Regions from separate parts of the Streptomyces sp. NPDC045695 genome, predicted to be linked through region 1. Evidence: predicted binding sites of a transcription regulator. Region 1 holds the regulator's gene; the other holds the start of a gene.

The links. The regulator HrcA, encoded in region 1, represses chaperone genes, less so after heat shock. The targets are predictions, from matches to a motif close to TTNGCACTCNGNNNNNCNGAGTGCNAA.
Region 2: a site for HrcA is predicted at 7,270-7,296, ahead of groL (chaperonin GroEL). Genes of this name have one in related genera too.

What each region holds. Positions count from the first base shown of each region.
Region 1 is NZ_JBWKJU010000008.1:300,076-309,406, reverse strand. It holds gene AC07DU_RS17430 (16S rRNA (uracil(1498)-N(3))-methyltransferase) at 1-493, opposite strand, end outside; gene AC07DU_RS17425 (nitronate monooxygenase) at 490-1,581, opposite strand; gene dnaJ (molecular chaperone DnaJ) at 1,801-2,940, opposite strand; gene hrcA (heat-inducible transcriptional repressor HrcA) at 2,941-3,957, opposite strand; gene AC07DU_RS17410 (MBL fold metallo-hydrolase) at 4,117-4,842, shown strand; gene AC07DU_RS17405 (DUF3097 domain-containing protein) at 4,871-5,671, shown strand; gene AC07DU_RS17400 (ADP-ribosyltransferase) at 5,773-6,390, shown strand; gene hemW (radical SAM family heme chaperone HemW) at 6,410-7,642, opposite strand; gene AC07DU_RS17390 (AMP-dependent synthetase/ligase) at 7,942-9,331, opposite strand, start outside.
Region 2 is NZ_JBWKJU010000003.1:415,499-424,829, forward strand. It holds gene AC07DU_RS08210 (GNAT family N-acetyltransferase) at 1-4, shown strand, start outside; gene AC07DU_RS08215 (hypothetical protein) at 1-683, opposite strand, end outside; gene AC07DU_RS08220 (hypothetical protein) at 680-901, opposite strand; gene AC07DU_RS08225 (helix-turn-helix domain-containing protein) at 1,015-1,851, shown strand; gene AC07DU_RS08230 (DUF397 domain-containing protein) at 1,835-2,089, shown strand; gene AC07DU_RS08235 (S8 family peptidase) at 2,094-3,275, opposite strand; gene AC07DU_RS08240 (protease inhibitor I9 family protein) at 3,646-3,990, shown strand; gene AC07DU_RS08245 (phosphoribosylanthranilate isomerase) at 4,113-4,724, opposite strand; gene AC07DU_RS08250 (Uma2 family endonuclease) at 4,853-5,416, shown strand; gene groL (chaperonin GroEL) at 5,519-7,141, opposite strand; gene AC07DU_RS08260 (cold-shock protein) at 7,474-7,680, opposite strand; gene AC07DU_RS08265 (MoaD/ThiS family protein) at 8,106-8,384, opposite strand; gene thrC (threonine synthase) at 8,425-9,331, opposite strand, start outside.

The sequences.
Region 1 (9,331 bases):
CGCCGGCCAGCAGCGCCGCCACCTGCTTGGTGGACATAGCCTCGGCCACCTCCGGAAAACGCACCCGGCGGGACTGCTTGCCCGCCTCCCGGGCCGTGGCCCGCCACTTCGCCAGGGACTTGGCACCCCGGTCGCCGCGCCACTGCGTGATGCAGCGCGACGCCTGCCAGGGCACGATCGCGTCCACGCCCGTCTCGGTCATCGTCTCGACGGCCAGCTCGCCCCGGTCCCCCTTGGGCAGGGCCTGGACCACCGTGATGCGGACCGGCGGCTCCGGTTCCTGTCCGGCCGAGGAGACGGCCACGACGAGCCGGTCCTTGCCCTCCGCGGCCTTGACGACGGCCTCGGCCCAGCCGCCGCGACCGTCCGTGAGGACCACCGCCTCGCCCGGGTTCAGCCGTTTCACGGACACCGCGTGCCGGCCCTCCGGACCGTCCAGGACGAACTCCGGTCCCGCCGGGACCTCCTCGACCACGAACACCGGGGCCGTCATGACGCACTCCTCATCTGTCTGGTCTTCAACGTGCTCTGTGCCTCGGCCAGTTCGGCCGCCAGCACCTCCACCAGCTCCCCGGCCGGCAGCGCCCGCGCCAGCCGGTGGCCCTGGCCCGCCCACAGGGCCATGCCCTGCGCGTCCCCGGCCGCGGCGGCCGCCTTGCGCAGCCCCGAGGTCAGGTGGTGGACCTGTGGGTACGCGGCCGGGGCGTACGGCCCGTGCTCGCGCATGAAGCGGTTCACCAGCCCCCGCCCCGGCCGTCCGGAGAAGGCCCGGGTCAGCTCGGTGCGGACGAACAGCGGATCCGTCAGCGCCTTCTTGTGCTCCGGGGCGGCGCCCGACTCCGGGCAGGCCAGGAAGGCCGTCCCGAGCTGCGCCGCCTCCGCACCGGCCGCCAGCAGCGCCGCGATCTGCGCGCCCCGCATCAGGCCGCCCGCGGCGATGATCGGGAGGGCCACGGCCTCCCGTACCTGCGCCACCAGCGCGAGGAGCCCCACGGCGGCCGTGCCGTCCGCCTGCGGGTCGTCCCGGTGGGTGCCCTGGTGGCCGCCGGCCTCGACGCCCTGGACGCAGACGGCGTCGGCGCCCGCCTGCTGGGCGGTACGGGCCTCGTCGTCGGAGGTCACCGTGACGACCGTGTACGTACCGGCCTTGCGCAGGGCGGCGAGGGTCGCGGAGGGGGGACAGCCGAAGGTGAAGGAGACGACCGGGACCGGGTCTTCGAGGAGGATGGCGAGCTTGGCGTCGTAGCCGTCGTCGCTGGTGCCGATGATCTCCTCGTCGGCGAGGGAGATCCCGTACCAGCTCGCCTCCCCCGCCAGCTGCCCGCGGTACGCCTCGACGGCGGCCGGGTCCACGTAACCGGTCTGCGGCATGAAGAGGTTGACGCCGAAGCGGCGCCGGGTCAGCGCCCGCAGCTGCTTGATCTCCTGGTACATCCCGTCGGCGGTCTTGTAGCCACCGGCCAGGAAGCCCAGTCCGCCCGCCTCGCACACGGCCGCGGCCAGCTGCGGTCCCGAGCCGCCGCCCGCCATGGGAGCCTGCACGATCGGGTGGGGGGAGAGACCGTTCGGTGCCGTGGACATGGACATGGACTGCATCGTGCCATGTCCCGCTCAGCGGGCCGAATCACGGCATTCGCCTGGCATAGTCCGCTTCCCGAGGTGACGGACGACCGCCCTCCGGTCCTCGTCCGGTCCTCGTCCGGTCCTCGTCCGGTCCGCATCCGGCCGGCTCCGGCCCGATGCGGCGAGCCCGGCCCGGGGAATCCCCGGGCCGGGCTCGTGGCGGTGCTCAAGGGCCGGTCAGCGGCCGTTGAACGCGTCCTTCAGGCGGCTGAACAGCCCCTGCTGACCCGGCGCGAACTGGCCGGTGGGCCGCTCCTCGCCGCGGAGCTTCGCCAGCTGGCGCAGCAGGTCCTCCTGCTGGGCGTCCAGCTTGCTCGGGGTGGTGACCTCGACGTGGACGATCAGGTCACCGCGCCCGCCCCCGCGCAGGTGGGTCACGCCGCGCCCGTGCAGCGGGATCGCCTGGCCGGACTGGGTGCCGGGCCGGATGTCGATCTCCTCCAGCCCGTCCAGCGTCTCCAGCGGGCACTTGGTGCCCAACGCGGCCGCCGTCATCGGGATGGTCACCGTGCAGTGCAGGTCGTCCCCGCGCCGCTGGAACGTCGGGTGCGGCAGCTCGTGGATCTCCACGTACAGGTCGCCGGCGGGGCCGCCGCCGGGGCCGACCTCGCCCTCACCCGCGAGCTGGATGCGGGTGCCGTTCTCGACACCGGCCGGGATCTTGACCGTGAGGCTGCGGCGGGAGCGGACCCGGCCGTCGCCCGCGCACTCGGGGCACGGGGTCGGGACCACGGTGCCGAAGCCCTGGCACTGCGGGCAGGGGCGCGAGGTCATGACCTGGCCCAGGAAGGACCGGGTGACCTGCGAGACCTCGCCGCGGCCGCGGCACATGTCGCAGGTCTGCGCCGAGGTACCGGGGGCCGCGCCCTCGCCGGAGCAGGTGGTGCAGACGATGGCCGTGTCGACCTGGATGTCCTTGGTGGTCCCGAAGGCCGCCTCGTCCAGTTCCAGGTCGAGGCGGATCATGGCGTCCTGGCCGCGCCGGGTCCGCGAGCGCGGGCCGCGCTGCGAGGACTGGCCGAAGAAGGCGTCCATGATGTCGGAGAAGTTGCCGAAGCCACCCGCCCCGAAACCGCCCGCGCCGCCGCCACCGCCGGAGGCGGACAGCGGGTCGCCGCCGAGGTCGTAGACCTGCTTCTTCTGGGCGTCCGAGAGCACCTCGTAGGCCGCGTTGATCTCCTTGAAGCGCTCCTGCGTCTTCGGGTCCGGATTCACATCCGGGTGGAGTTCACGCGCGAGGCGCCGGAAGGCCTTCTTGATCTCGTCCTGCGATGCGTCGCGGCGCACGCCGAGAACGGCGTAGTAGTCCGTGGCCACTTACGACTCCGCCAGGATCTGTCCGACGTAACGTGCCACTGCGCGTACCGCTCCCATCGTTCCGGGGTAGTCCATGCGGGTCGGTCCGACCACGCCGAGTTTGGCGACTGTTTCGCCGCCCGAACCGTAACCGACCGAGACGACCGACGTGGAGTTCAGTCCCTCGTAGGCGTTCTCATGCCCGATCCGTACGGCCATTCCCGACTCGTTGGCCTCGCCCAGCAGCTTGAGGAGCACGACCTGCTCCTCCAGCGCTTCGAGCACCGGCCTGATCGTCAGGGGAAAATCGTGTCCGAAGCGGGTGAGATTGGCGGTACCGCCGATCATCAGCCGCTCCTCCGCTTCCTCGACCAGGGTTTCGAGGAGGGTCGACAGCACCGTGGAGACGGTGCCGCGGTCCTCGGCCTCGAAGGATTCGGGGAGGTCCTGGACGAGTGGGGGCACATCGGTGAAGCGCCGGCCGACGACGCGGCTGTTGAGCCGGGCGCGCAGGTCGGCCAGCGAGGTCTCGCTGAAGGGGCTCGCGCAGTCGATCAGCCGCTGTTCGACGCGGCCGGTGTCCGTGATCAGTACGAGCATCAGGCGCGCGGGAGCCAGCGAGAGCAGCTCCACGTGCCGGACGGTCGACCGGGTCAGGCTGGGGTACTGGACGACCGCGACCTGACGGGTGAGCTGCGCGAGCAGCCGCACCGTACGCCCGACGACGTCGTCGAGGTCGACCGCGCCGTCGAGAAAGTTCTGGATGGCCCGCCGCTCGGGCGTCGACAGCGGCTTGACCCCCGCCAGCCGGTCGACGAAGAGGCGGTAGCCCTTGTCGGTGGGGATCCGGCCGGCGCTGGTGTGGGGCTGGGCGATGTAGCCCTCCTCCTCCAGCACGGCCATGTCGTTGCGCACGGTGGCGGGCGAGACTCCGAGCCGGTGCCGCTCGGTGAGCGCCTTGGAGCCGACCGGCTCCTCCGTCCCGACGTAGTCCTGGACGATGGCGCGCAGCACTTCGAGTCTGCGTTCGCTGAGCATGCGCACACCTCCAGCTGTGGTCCGTTGCCGTGTACGGCCGTGGTCGTTACTGCCGTGGTCGTTGGCACTCTGGGCGTTCGAGTGCCAGACATCCCCCGCTCAGTGTACGGCCGGGCGGTGAGCCCCTGGCAAGGGAGGCCCGCCAGGTAGCGTCGCCGTATGGACGTGCATTGGGAAGAGGCGGGCTGGGAACGGCTGACCGGACGGGCCGGCCGGCGACGGCTCCCGGTGTGGGACTGCACGGTGGGACTGGTGGTGGGGGACGATTCGGTGCTCCTCGTGGATCCCGGTTCGTGCGTGCGGGAGGGCGCGCAGGTGCGGGCCGAGGCCGAGCGCCTGACGGGTCGGCGCGTGACCCATATCGCATTCACGCACGGTCATTTCGATCACGTCCTGGGCGCGGCGGCCTTCTCCGGGGCCGAGGTGTTCGGGGCGGTCGGACTGGCCGCGCTGCTGTCGTCCGGCCGCGACGAGCTGCGAGCGGACGCGGTGCGCCACGGGCTGGCGCCGGCGGAGGCCGCCGAGGCGGTGGACCTGCTGGTGGCGCCCGGGCATCCGGTGTCGGGCGAGTGGACGCTGGAGCTGGGCGGGGTGCAGGTGCTGCTGGCCAATGTGGGGCCCGGGCACACCGGTCACGACCTGGCGGTCTTCGTGCCGGGCCAGCGCGAGGTGGTGTTCTGCGGGGACCTGGTGGAGGAGTCGGGCGAGCCCTTGGCGGGCCCGGACGCGGTGCCCGGGCAGTGGCCCGCCGCCCTGGACCGGCTGCTGTCGCTGGGCGGGGACGACGCGCTGTACGTGCCGGGTCACGGTGCGGTGGTCGGGGCGGACTTCGTGCGTGCGCAACGCGCCACACTGGCCGCCCGTTTCGGCGTGTCGGGGGCATGACGCCCGCGGCTCTCCTAGTGTCGGCCGGATGCGCGAGTACTCCCCCGACCTGACCCCGCAGTGGAAGCGACCCGCGGCCGTGCCGCAGGTGCCGGCCGAACCCGACCTGGTGGTCGAGGTGGCGGGTACGGACTTCTGCGGCGCGGTGGTGGCCTGCGAGGCGGGGACGGTGACCCTGGAGGACCGCTTCGGCAAACGGCGGGTGTTCCCGATGGAGCCGCGGGGTTTCCTGCTGGAGGGCGCCGTCGTCACCCTGGTCCGCCCCTCCCGGGGCCCGTCCGCGCCCTCCCGTACGGCGTCCGGGTCGATCGCCGTGCCGGGCGCGCGGGCCCGGGTGGCCCGGGCGGGCCGGATCTACGTCGAGGGCCGGCACGACGCGGAGCTCGTGGAGCGGGTCTGGGGTGACGATCTGCGCATCGAGGGCGTCGTGGTGGAGTACCTGGAGGGCGTCGACGACCTCCCGGCCGTCGTGGCGGAGTTCGCCCCGGCCCCCGACGCCCGCCTGGGGGTCCTGGTGGACCACTTGGTGCCGGGCTCGAAGGAGTCCCGCATCGCGGCGTCGGTGACCTCGCCGGACGTGCTGGTCGTGGGCCACCCGTACGTGGACGTCTGGCAGGCCGTGAAGCCGTCCGCGCTGGGGATCGCGGCATGGCCGGTGGTCCCGCGCGGCCAGGACTGGAAGACGGGCGTCTGCCGGGCCCTGGGCTGGCCGCAGAACACCGGGGCCGCCTGGCAGCACATCCTGTCCCGGGTGACCTCGTACCGCGATCTGGAGCCGACCCTGCTGGGCCGTGTCGAGGAGCTCATCGACTTCGTGACGGCTCCCTAGGGAAAGTCTGGTGGGGCGGGGCGTCAAGGCAGGGCCGGCACACACTCACCTTCGGGTGACAGTGCGTGTACTGCCGACCACGCGGGGCAAGGGTGCTGATCATGATCACCTCTGCCTTGTGGCGGCGCTTCGCCGTCGCCGCCGCGCTCGCCGCCGCGCTCCTCCCGTCCGCCTCCGCCAACGCGGCCCCCGCGGCCGCCCCGCACGCCGCTCCGGCGAACTCCTGCCCGCTCGTCGAGGACCACCTCTTCGCCGCCGCCGACCAGCGGGCCGACCTGGACCGCATCACCCCGGCCCCCGCCTGGCGCACCAACTGCAACCAGCTCTACCGGGCCGACAGCCGTCCGCCGTCGACCGTCTTCGAGGAGGGCTTCCACCCGAAGGACACGCTCACCGGGCAGTACGACATCGAGCAGTACGTACTGGTCAACCAGCCCTCCCCGTACGTCTCCACGACCTACGACCACGACCTGTACAAGACGTGGTGGAAGAGCGGCTGGAACTACTACATCGACGCCCCCGGCGGGGTGGACGTCAACCAGACCATCGGCGACACCCACAAGTGGGCCTCCCAGGTGGAGGTCGCCTTCCCCGGTGGCATCGACCGTTCCTTCATCGTCGCGGTCTGCCCGGTCGACAAGGTGCGCAAGGTCGAGATCATGAACGAGTGCCAGGACAACCCGTACTACCAGCCCTGGCGGGAGAACTACCCGGGCTGACCCTCCCCTCGGGATCTGGTCAGTCGACCAGGTCCCGGACCACCGCGTCGGCCAGCAGCCGCCCGCGCAGGGTCAGCACGGCCCGCCCGGCCTCATACGGGCCGGGCTCCAGCAGTCCGTCCGTCAGGGCGCGGCGGGACGCCGCGAGCCCGGTGGGCGCGAGCAGCGACAACGGGACGCCGTCCACCAGGCGCAGCTCCAGCAGGATCCGCTCGACCCGCCGGTCCTCCTGCGAGAGGAGCTCGCGTCCGGCGCCCGGGGAGCGGCCCTCGGCCAGGGCGGCGGCGTACGCGCCGGGGTGCTTCACGTTCCACCAGCGCACCCCGCCCACGTGCGAGTGCGCTCCCGGCCCGGCGCCCCACCAGTCGGCGCCGCGCCAGTAGAGCTCGTTGTGCAGGCAGCGCCCGGCCTGCGAGGTGGCCCAGTTCGAGACCTCGTACCAGGAGTAGCCGGCCTCGGCCATCACCGAGTCCGCGATCAGGTACCGGTCGGCGTGCACGTCGTCGTCCGTCATCGGGACCTCGCCCCGGCGGATCCGCCGCGCCAGCTGCGTGCCCTCCTCCACGATCAGCGCGTAGGCGCTGATGTGGTCCGGCCCGGCGCCCAGCGCCGCCGCGAGGGACGCCCGCCAGTCCTCGTCGGACTCGCCCGGGGTCCCGTAGATCAGGTCCAGGTTGACGTGCTCGAAGCCGGCCGCGCGCGCCTCGGCGACGCACTCCTGCGGCCGTCCCGGCGTGTGCGTGCGGTCGAGCACCTTCAGGACGTGCTGCTTGGCGCTCTGCATGCCGAAGGAGATCCGGTTGAAGCCACCGGCGCGCAGCTCGGCCAGGTAGGCCGGATTGACGGACTCCGGATTGGCCTCGGTGGTGATCTCGGCGTCCTCGGCCAGGCCGAACTCGTCCCGGATCGCCGCGAGCATCCGTACGAGGTCCCCGGCGGGCAGCAGCGTCGGCGTGCCGCCGCCCACGAAGACGGTACGGACGGCCCTCGGGTCGTCGCCGAGCACCTTGCGGGCGAGGCGGACCTCGTCGATCAGGGTGTCGGCGTAGTTCTCCCGGGAGGCGAGCACGCCGCCGGTACCCCGCAGCTCGGTGGCCGTGTAGGTGTTGAAGTCGCAGTACCCGCAGCGCGTGGCGCAGTACGGGACGTGCAGGTAGAACCCGAGCGGCCGCTCCCCCGCACCCACCAGGGCGTGCGACGGCAGCGAGCCGTCTTCGGGCATGGGTTCACCGTCGGGCAGTGCGGAAGGCATACCCCCATTGTCCCGCACCGTTCCGTCCCCACCGCCCGCCCTCCGGCCACCGGGCGCACATCCACCCTCGTCGGCGGCACATCCAGCCCCGCCGGCGGCCCATCCAGCCCCACCGGCGTTCGAGGCGCGGGGTCCGGGGCCGAGCCCCGATCTTCAGCCCCGCCGGCGTTTGAGGCGCGGGGTCCGGGGCGGAGCCCCGGCACACGGCCCGCACGGCAGGCAGCCACGGCCCGGCAGGGCAGGGCAGGGTCCGAGGAGCGCGGCCCCACCACCCCACCCCGCCGAGCCCGCGGCAGGCGTCAGGCCTCGCGCGACCCCTCGTACATCTCCTCGATCAGGTGCTTGAACTCACGCTCGACCACCGGACGCTTCAGCTTCAGACTCGGCGTGAGGTCACCGTGCTCGACGTCGAGATCGCGCGGTAGCAGCCGGAACTTCTTGATCGTCTGCCACCTCTGCAGGCCCTCGTTGAGGGTCTGCACGTACGTCTCGATGAGCCGCACGGTCTCCGGCGCGGCCAGCACCTGCCCGTACGTCTTGCCCTCCAGCCCGTTCTCGGCCGCCCAGACCATGATCGACGGCTGGTCGAGCGCGATCAGGGCCGAGCAGAAGTTCCGGTCGGCGCCGTGCACGACGATGGTCGACACGTACGGGCAGATCGCCTTGAACTGGCCCTCGATCTCCGCCGGGGCGACGTACTTGCCGCCCGAGGTCTTGATCAGGTCCTTCTTGCGGTCGGTGATGCGCAGGTAGCCGTCGGCCGAGAGCTCGCCGATGTCTCCCGTGTGCAGCCAGCCGTCGGATTCCAGGACCTCGGCGGTCTTGTCGGGCTGCTGGTGGTAGCCCTGCATGATGCCGGGGCCGCGCAGCAGGATCTCGCCGTCGTCGGCGATGCGGACCTCGGTGCCGGGGAGCGGCTTGCCGACGGTGCCGGTGCGGTAGGCCTCGCCCGGGTTGACGAAGGAGGCCGCGCTGGACTCCGTCAGGCCGTAGCCCTCCAGGATGTGGATGCCCGCGCCGGAGAAGAAGAAGCCGATGTCCGGCGCCAGCGGGGCGGCGCCGGAGACGGCCGCGCGGAGCTTGCCGCCGAAGGCCTCGCGGAGCTTGGAGTAGACGAGCGCGTCCGCGATCTTGTGCTTGGTTGTGAGGCCGAAGGGGGCGCTCGCGCGGCCGGTGCGGCGGTAGTTGTCCTGCGTGACCTTGGCGTACTCGCGGGCGACGCCGACCGACCACTGGAAGATCTTGTACTTGGCGCCGCCGGCTGCGCGGGCCTTGGCGGCCACGCCGTTGTACACCTTCTCGAAGATGCGCGGAACGGCCGCCATGTACGTCGGCTGCACGACCGGCAGGTTTTCGATGATCTTGTCGATGCGGCCGTCGACGGCGGTCACGTGGCCGGCCTCGATCTGCCCGGAGGTCAGTACCTTGCCGAAGACGTGGGCCAGCGGCAGCCACAGGTACTGGACGTCGTCCTTGTGGATGAGGCCGGTGGCGACCATGGCCTTGGCCAGGTACGACCAGTTGTCGTGCAGCAGCCGGACGCCCTTGGGGCGGCCGGTCGTGCCGGAGGTGTAGATGAGGGTGGCGAGCTGGTCGGAGGTGATCGCCGCGATCCGCTCCTTGACCGCCTCGGGGTGCTTGGCGAGGTACTCCTTGCCGCTCGCCTCCAGATCGACGAGCGAGAGCACC
Region 2 (9,331 bases), on a different contig from region 1:
GTGACGACCTCACGCCGAGGGACGGCGGCCGCGGTCCGCAGGAACCGCACCAGGTCGTCCTCGCTGTAGCCGAGCTTGGGCCCGCGCTCGGCCGCCATCAGCAGCAGCTGGCCGACGATCTCCGCGCCCCAGCCGTCCGTACCGTCCGCCGCCCACTCCCCCAGCTTCTCGATGCCCAGGTCGTTCATGAGCAGGCCGTGCTCCTGCCGGATCTCCCGGCAGGTCTCGGCGACCGCGTCCAGGAGCCGCGCTCCGGGCCGCTCGCAGCGCAGCGCGAAGTACCCACCGACCTCCTCGGGCGAACACCCTCGCGGAGGACGCGCCTTGAGGCTTTCATAGCGCACGTCGTCGAACTCCGGGCACTCCTGCACCGGGCAGTGGATCAGCGTGAACCGCTGCCACCCCGGCGGCGGAGGCGGCAGCGGCCGCCACGCCGTCAGGCCGAACGCCTCGTGCACGAGGGCCGTCGCCTCGTCCGCGGTCTCGGCCGACCGCGTCTCGCGCCGCTCCCCGTCATCCCCGACGGCGGTGAACAGCCCCCCGCCCCCCGCCGCGCGCCGCACGCGCACAGCAGGCCCCATGCCCTTGCGCCGCCACGCACCGCCGACCAGGGCCGTCTCCAGCCCCCGCAGCTTCCAGCCCAGTTCGAAGGCGAACTCCGCCGCCTGCAGCGCCTCGCTCACGCGCCGGCCGCCCGCTCGTGCAGAACGGCGGCGAGGCGGAGCGCGGTGTCCAGGTTGCAGCGGCCGAGCTCGACCAACGGCAGCCCGTACGAGCCCGCGGCCGAGACCCGCTCCACGTCCAGCGAGGGGAAGCAGACGCCGACCCCGGCGAGGGACTCCCTCAGCTGCTGGACGGCCTCCTCAGCCGCCTGCATGCGCTCCTGTGGCGTGAGCACCATGACATGTCACCTTTCTACTCTGAGTATCCGACTTCGACACTCAGAGTGGCGACCCGCTCGCTAGCCTTTCAATGCGAAACCCGCAACAACCCCACGTGTTCCAGGGAGTTGCCATGGCAGGAAAAGACCTCGACCCCTCCACCTCACCCCGCGCCCTCCTCGGCGCCGAACTCCGCGTGGCGCGCGAGCGCGCCGGCATGAGTCAGGCCGAGTTGGGAGAACCCCTCTTCGTGAGCGGCTCGTTCATCGGCCAGCTCGAAGCCGGCACCCGCCGGATGCACCTCGAATACGCCCGCAAGATCGACGAAATCCTCGGCACGGGAGGCTTCTTCACCCGCAACTGCGAGGCGGCGGCGAAGTCCAAGTACCCGGACCACTTCGCGGCTGCAGCCGAGGCGGAGGCGCTGGCGACCGAGATCCGGGAGTACGCGCCCCAGCTGATCCCCGGACTGCTCCAGACGGAGGCGTACGCGCGGGAAGTATTTCGCGCCTACCATCCGACAGCGACAGAAGAGACCATCGACGATCTGGTCGCGAACCGGCTGGCCAGGGCCTCGTTGCTCAACGATCCAACTACACCACTGTTTTGGTGTGTCCTCGACGAGGCGGTTCTTCGCCGCCCTGGGGACAACCCGACGGTATTGGCCGAAGGCCTACGTCACATCGCGAGGTTGATGCGGACGCACCGCGTCATCGTGCAGGTACTGCCGTTCAGCGCCGGCCCCCATTCGGCCATGGAAGGCTCCCTCAAGTTGATGTCCTTCGACGACGCTCCCCCGCTCACGTATGTGCAAGGAATGGGTACGGGCCAGCTCTTCGATGATCCGGCCACGGTCACCCAACACACCCTGGCCTACGATCTCCTCACGGCCAACGCGCTGTCACCGCGCAAGTCCCTGGCCCTGATCGAGTCGGTGGCGGAGGAATACGAACATGACCAGCACGCCTGAGTACGACCTGTCGGCAGCCGTGTGGCACAAGTCCAGCTATAGCGGCGGCAGTGGCGGCGACTGCCTGGAGATGGCCACTTGGCGGAAGTCCACGTACAGCGACGCCAGCGGCGGCAGCTGCCTCGAAGTCGCCGACGGCCACCCCGACCTCGTCCCCGTCCGGGACTCCAAGCAGCCCGAAGGCCCGCACGTCGTGTTCCACGCACGGGCCTGGGCGACCTTCGTCGCGACGCTCTGACGGGTCAGATCCCGCCGGTGAACAGCAGCTGGTTCGGGCTGCCCTTGCTGACGCTGGTCAGGACGTCCTTGGTGGACTCGCCGTCGAGGAATTCGGCGATCTCCGCCGGGGCCGCCGTCGGGTGTGCCTGCTTGTAGAGGGCGGCGACACCGGCGACGTGCGGCGCGGCCATCGACGTACCGTCGAGGGCCACGCTGCCGCCGCCGAGCTTCGCGGAGACGACGGCCTGGCCGGGCGCGTAGAGGGACACGCACGGGCCGAAGTTGGAGAAGAAGGTCTCCTCGTCCCACTGGTTGGATGCGGCGACTGTGACCACGCGCGCGGCGGACGCGGGCGAGACGCCGCACGCGTCCTGCGCGGAGTTGCCCGCCGCGATCACCGGCAGGACACCCGCGTCGGACAGGGCGGTCGCGGCGTCGTTCACCGCGTCCGACTTGTCCCCTCCGAGGGAGCCGTTCAGCACGGCGGGCTGCTTGGCGTTCTTCGCCACCCAGTCCAGGCCCGCGATGATCCCGGACAAGGTGCCCGTGCCGTCGCAGCCCAGGACGCGGACGCTGACCAGGTTCGCCTTGCGCGCCACGCCGTACGTCGCGCCCGCGACCGTGCCCGCGACGTGGGTGCCGTGGCCCTGGCAGTCCTGGCCGTCGCGGCCGTCACCGACCGCGTCGTAGCCGAAGGTGGCACGGCCGCCGAATTCGGCGTGCTGGTAGTCGATGCCGGTGTCGAGGATGTACGCGGTCACCCCGGCGCCATTGCCCTGGGTGGTGAAGCTCTGGTCGAGTGGCAGGCCCTTCTGGTCGATGCGGTCCTGGCCCCAGGAATTCGACGGAGCGCGCGTCGCCCCGACGGTCGGCATCGGCGGGGCCTGGACCGAGGCGTCCTCCTCCACCTTCTCCACACCCAGGCTGTTGCGGACGAGCGTCAGCTCCAGCGAGGTGAGCGGGACCGCGAATCCGTTCATCGCCGCCGTGTAGACGAACGACGGCTTCAGGCCCAGCTTCTTCGCGGCCTTCGCCGCGTCCTGGTCCTCCGCGAGGGTCACGATGTACTTGCCGGGCACCGCATGGGCCGCCGTGATCAGCGGGGCCGGGGCCGCGGGCGGCTCCGGGGCGGCGGAGGCCGTGCCGACCGCGGCCGGGGTCACGGCGAGGAGGGCGGCGGTGGCCAGGCGTGCGAGCAGGCGCATGGAAGGACTCCCTGACGGGGGTGGAAGGTCGGCATGGCTGAGCCGCCCCCACGGCGAGGAACGCTCTGTGGGGACGGCCACCCTTTCCTTCGGGCGCCCCTTCGGCGCTGCTTGAACCATCCCGCCCATCTGGCCGATCACCCGCGGGCTCGTCAACACGCCCAGTCGCACGAGCTGCAGAGACGCTCATCCCCGTGCCGTCAAGGCCGCGCCCGCGCGGGCCGGGGCCGCGCGGGCGCGGCGGACCCCGCCAAGATCACCCGTACGGCCCGCCCCCACTTCAGCGGGCGCACAGCCGGTGCGCTTCCAGTGCCCCGCCACACCCCCGGACGTCGTTGACCGGCCCGGCCGCACGTGGTCGCCTCACCCCATGCGCAATCGACCGAGCTGGGCCCTGCCGACGGCCGTCGCCGCCGCCGCACTGGCCGCCGTAGCCGCCCTGCCCGCCCACGCCTCCACCACCCCGCCCGCTCCCGCCCCTCAGGCGGCCCCGGCCGCCGACTGGCCGACGTACATCGTGGCCGTGCGCCCCGGTCTCGACCCGGCCGTCGTCGCGCAGGCGTACGGGCTCACCCCGATCCACGTCTACCGCAGCGCGATGAACGGCTTCGCGGCCCGCCTCTCCCCCGAGCAGGCCGAGGCCCTGCGGGGGGCCGCACTCGTGGAGTCGGTCGAGGAGGACGGCACCGCGTCCTCCTTCGGCGCAGCCGTCTAGCCGACCATCCGGCGGGGCGCTCTCAACTCCCCCGGTGTTGCGGCGCGCCCCGTCGTGTGGTGATCGGGTGAAGTGGTCGGCTCACCCGCCGAGGGGACTTCGCCCGCGGTCGGACGGACGACCTAGACGCCACCCTGGCCCCGCGCTGCTTCGATGAAGGCGCGGATCAGGTCCGGCGACTTCACCCCGCGCTCCCGCTCCACCCCGCTGGACACGTCCACGCCCCACGCGCCGGTGACCTCGACGGCCCGGCGCACGTTCCCCGGGTTCAGACCGCCCGCCAGCAGCCAGCGCCCCTCGGGCGCGGTGAAGTCCGCCGAGCCCCAGTTCCACGGCGTGCCGGAGCCGGGGTCGGGGGCGTCGAGCAGCAGCAGGTCCTCGCCGTACTCGCCGCAGCGCTCCACGCGCTCGGCGGTGGCCCGCAGCAGGGTCCGGCCGCCGGCGCGCAGCGCCGCGAAGTCCTCCGGGCCCTCCTCGCCGTGCAGCTGCACGCCCCGTACGCCGCTGTCCTCGGTGAACCGGCGCACCTCGTCCACCGGCTGCCCCCGGAACACCCCGACGGTCAGCACCCCGTCCGGCACCCGCCGGGCGAGGTCCCGCGCGGTCGCGGCGTCGACCGTACGGGGGCTGCCGGGCGCGAAGACGAACCCCACCGCATCGGCTCCGGCCGCCACGGCCACGTCGACGTCGTGCGCGGTCCGCAGCCCACAGATCTTGACGAACAGATCGCTCATGTCCCCAGTCAATCAAAACCGCTCGATGGGTGGTGATCCGTCTCGGCACCCGGGCGGGGCCATCCACACGCCGCTAGCCTGGAACGGAGCCCACGCCCAGTGCACGGCACACCACGCGGAGGACGACGGTGACCACACCCATAGAGCAGGCGGCACCACCGACGTTCGAGACACTCCTGCGCACGGTCGCGGAGCTGAACACGCCAGACGGCTTCAAGGCCGAGCTCATCCGGGGGAAGATCGTCGTGTCGCCGTTTTCGCAACTGCGCTATTCCCGCCGCATGCGAATGCTGCGCGAGCAGCTCCAGGCTCACGTCCCGAAGGGGCACTTCGCGGACACCTCGCCCTTCCTCTTCCGATTCGCAGCGTCGGAGCGCGGCTACGGGCCGGACCTGTACGTCGCGGACGAGGCGGCGTTCGAAGAGGACGGGCTGTACGCGGACGGAGCGGCGCTGTCGCTGGTCGGCGAGTTCACGTCCGTCTCCACCAAGGACGTCGACTGGAACGAGAAGCTGGAGGTGTACGGCCGGCTCGTGCCGGTCTACCTGGTCGTGGACATGCAGGACTCGGAGATCACCTGCTTCTGGGACCCCTCCCCGCACGGGTACCGGTCCCGCAAGACGGTGTCCTTCGGTGAGCCGCTGCCCGTCCCGGAGCCCTTCGGCTTCGAACTGGACACCACTGGCTTCTAGCGGGCCGGAAAAGGCCCGAGGGCGGCACCCCCTCCGCGAGGAGAGGGTGCCGCCCTCGGTACGAGAACAGCCGATCAACCAGAGGCCGGAGCCAGGGGTCGATCAGAAGTCCATGTCACCGCCCGGCATGCCGCCCGGGGCGCCGGCGCCGGCCTTCTCGGGCTTGTCGGCGATGACGGCCTCGGTGGTGAGGAAGAGGGCCGCGATGGACGCCGCGTTCTGCAGGGCGGAACGCGTGACCTTCGCCGGGTCGATGATGCCCTCGGCGATCATGTCGACGTACTCGCCGGTCGCGGCGTTCAGGCCCCAGCCCACGGTGAGGTTGCGGACCTTCTCCACGACGACGCCACCCTCGAGACCACCGTTGACGGCGATCTGCTTGAGCGGGGCCTCCAGGGCGAGCTTCACGGCGTTGGCGCCGGTCGCCTCGTCACCCGACAGGTCGAGCTTCTCGAAGACCGAGGAAGCCTGGAGCAGGGCCACGCCACCACCGGCGACGATGCCCTCCTCGACGGCCGCCTTCGCGTTGCGAACGGCGTCCTCGATGCGGTGCTTGCGCTCCTTGAGCTCGACCTCGGTCGCGGCACCGGCCTTGATGACGGCCACGCCGCCGGCCAGCTTCGCGAGGCGCTCCTGGAGCTTCTCACGGTCGTAGTCCGAGTCCGAGTTCTCGATCTCGGCGCGGATCTGGTTCACGCGACCGGCGACCTGGTCGCTGTCACCGGCACCGTCGACGATGGTGGTCTCGTCCTTGGTGATGACGACCTTGCGGGCGCGGCCGAGCAGGTCGAGACCGGCGTTCTCCAGCTTGAGGCCGACCTCCTCGGAGATGACGGTGCCGCCCGTAAGGATGGCGATGTCACCGAGCATGGCCTTGCGGCGGTCGCCGAAGCCCGGGGCCTTGACGGCGACGGACTTGAAGGTGCCACGGATCTTGTTGACGACCAGGGTCGACAGGGCCTCGCCCTCGACGTCCTCGGCGATGATCAGCAGCGGCTTGCCGGACTGCATGACCTTCTCCAGGAGCGGCAGCAGGTCCTTGACCGAGCCGATCTTGGAGTTGACGATCAGGATGTACGGGTCGTCCAGGGACGCCTCCATACGCTCCATGTCGGTGGCGAAGTACGCCGAGATGTAGCCCTTGTCGAAGCGCATACCCTCGGTGAGCTCCAGCTCCAGACCGAAGGTCTGGGACTCCTCGACGGTGATGACGCCTTCCTTGCCGACCTTGTCCATGGCTTCGGCGATGAGCTCGCCGATCTGGGTGTCGGCGGCGGAGATGGAGGCCGTCGAAGCGATCTGCTCCTTGGTCTCGACATCCTTGGCCTGGGCGAGCAGGGCGGCGGAGACGGCCTCGACGGCCTTCTCGATACCACGCTTGAGGGCCATCGGGTTGGCGCCGGCGGCCACGTTGCGCAGGCCCTCGCGGACGAGTGCCTGGGCGAGCACGGTGGCGGTGGTCGTACCGTCGCCGGCGACGTCGTCCGTCTTCTTGGCGACTTCCTTGACCAGCTCGGCGCCGATCTTCTCGTACGGGTCCTCGAGCTCGATCTCCTTGGCGATGGAGACACCATCGTTGGTGATCGTGGGGGCGCCCCACTTCTTCTCAAGGACGACGTTGCGACCCTTGGGGCCAAGGGTGACCTTGACGGCGTCGGCGAGCTGGTTCATCCCACGCTCGAGACCGCGGCGGGCCTCCTCGTCGAACGCAATGATCTTGGCCATCTGAAGTGGTCCTCCCGGACAGCGGTGGATTGCTCCCGGACCGCGCCCGCGCCCGCGACGGACGGCCTGCGTGCCCGGCGGTTCCTTCCCGCCGGACCCTGCGGGCCTCACCGACCCGGTCCTCGTTTTAAGCACTCTCACCGGGAGAGTGCTAACGCCAATGATTAGCACTCGACCCCTCCGAGTGCAAGCGGCTTGGGCCAACACCCCGGTGTCGACCGCGCCGCACCCCCGTCCGCCCCGGGCACGCGCACGAGGGGCCCACATCCCGTGTCCAGGATGTGGGCCCCTCGTAGGTCTTTGGTCGTTCGTCTTGGTCGATCGCTTCAGGACTAGCCGAGCGCGAGCTTGACCATGTCCGCCTGCGGACCCTTCTGGCCCTGCGAGATCTCGAACTCGACCCGCTGACCCTCTTCAAGGGTGCGGTACCCGTCCATCTGGATGGCGCTGTAGTGGACGAACACATCCGCACCACCGTCGACCGCGATGAAGCCGTAGCCCTTCTCCGCGTTGAACCACTTGACGGTGCCCTGAGCCATGCCTAACTCCCCTATTACTGGCCCTTGCGCGGGAACGCACTTCGCGCTCCCGGGTCAGAACTTGCGCCGGAACGCGTCGACCGAGGCTGAATGTATCTGCGCGAGTGCTGTGTGCAACAGGTCAATCCGACGAGAATTCTGGGCACCGAGAAACATTGAAATAGAGTGAAAATCCGGCATCTTCCAGGGCAACTCGGGCCCGACATGTCTCGCCAAAGCCCCATACCGCGCTTGCACATTGGCCCGATGTCGACCCTCACGCGGCCCGTTCATATGCGGCGGGCAAGAACCGCGGAGGGGACTTCCCCAACTCTACCGCGCCCAATCAAGCAGAATTGCCCCCTCCGCTTTTAGCGGAGGGGGCAATTACGTTTTTTCGCGTTCCCGTCGGGTCCCCGTCGGGTCCCCGTCGAATTCCGCTGAGTTCAGCAGCCGCCGGCCACGGCGGGGATGATCGAGACACCGGCGCCGTCCGGCGTCACCGCCTCCAGCCCGCCCTCGAAACGCACGTCGTCGTCGTTGACGTAGACGTTCACGAAACGGCGCAGCTTGCCCTGGTCGTCCAGGACGCGCGCGGCGATGCCCGGGTGGTTCTTCTCCAGGGACTCGATGACCTCGGCGAGGTTCGCGCCCTCGGCCGGGACCTCGGCCTTGCCGCCGGTGTAGGTGCGCAGGATGGTGGGGATGCGGACGTTGACGCTCATGGCGCTACTGCCTTTCCGGTAGAGCAGGGGGTTGGTCAGGTCACGCCAGGCCGGCGGCGCGGAAGGCGTCCAGGCTCGGGCGGATGGTGGCGGTCTGCCCGCTGTCCGCGGCCACCGCCTCCAGGGTCTTGAGGCCGTCACCGGTGTTGAGGATGACGGTGGTCAGCTCCGGGTCGAGCTGCCCGTTCTCGATGAGCTTCTTCGTCACGCCGACGGTCACGCCGCCCGCGGTCTCGGCGAAGATGCCCTCGGTCTGGGCGAGGATCTTGATGGCCTCGACGACCTGCTCGTCGTTGACGTCCTCGACGAAACCGCCGGTGCGCCGCGCGATGTCCAGGACGTACGGGCCGTCCGCCGGGTTGCCGATGGCCAGCGACTTGGCGATCGTGTTCGGCTTCTGCGGGCGGACCACGTCGTGACCGGCCTTGAAGGCGGTCGACACCGGGGAGCAGCCCTCGGCCTGGGCACCGAAGATCTTGTACGGCTTGTCCTCGACGAGGCCGAGCTTGATCAGCTCCTGCAGGCCCTTGTCGATCTTCGTCAGCTGCGAGCCGGACGCGATCGGGATCACGATCTGGTCGGGCAGCCGCCAGCCGAGCTGCTCGCAGATCTCGTACGCCAGGGTCTTGGAGCCCTCGCCGTAGTACGGGCGCAGGTTGACGTTGACGAAGCCCCAGCCCTCGCCCAGCGGGTCGCCGATGAGCTCGGAGCAGAAGCGGTTGACGTCGTCGTAGTTGCCCTCGATGCCGACCAGGTCGCCGCCGTAGACACCGGCCATGACGACCTTGCCCTGCTCCAGGTCGTGCGGGATGAACACGCAGGAGCGGAAGCCCGCCCGGGCGGCCGCGGCGCCGACGGCGCCGGCCAGGTTGCCCGTGGAGGAGCAGGACAGGGTGGTGAAGCCGAAGGCGCGGGCGGCCTCGACGGCGATGGCGACCACGCGGTCC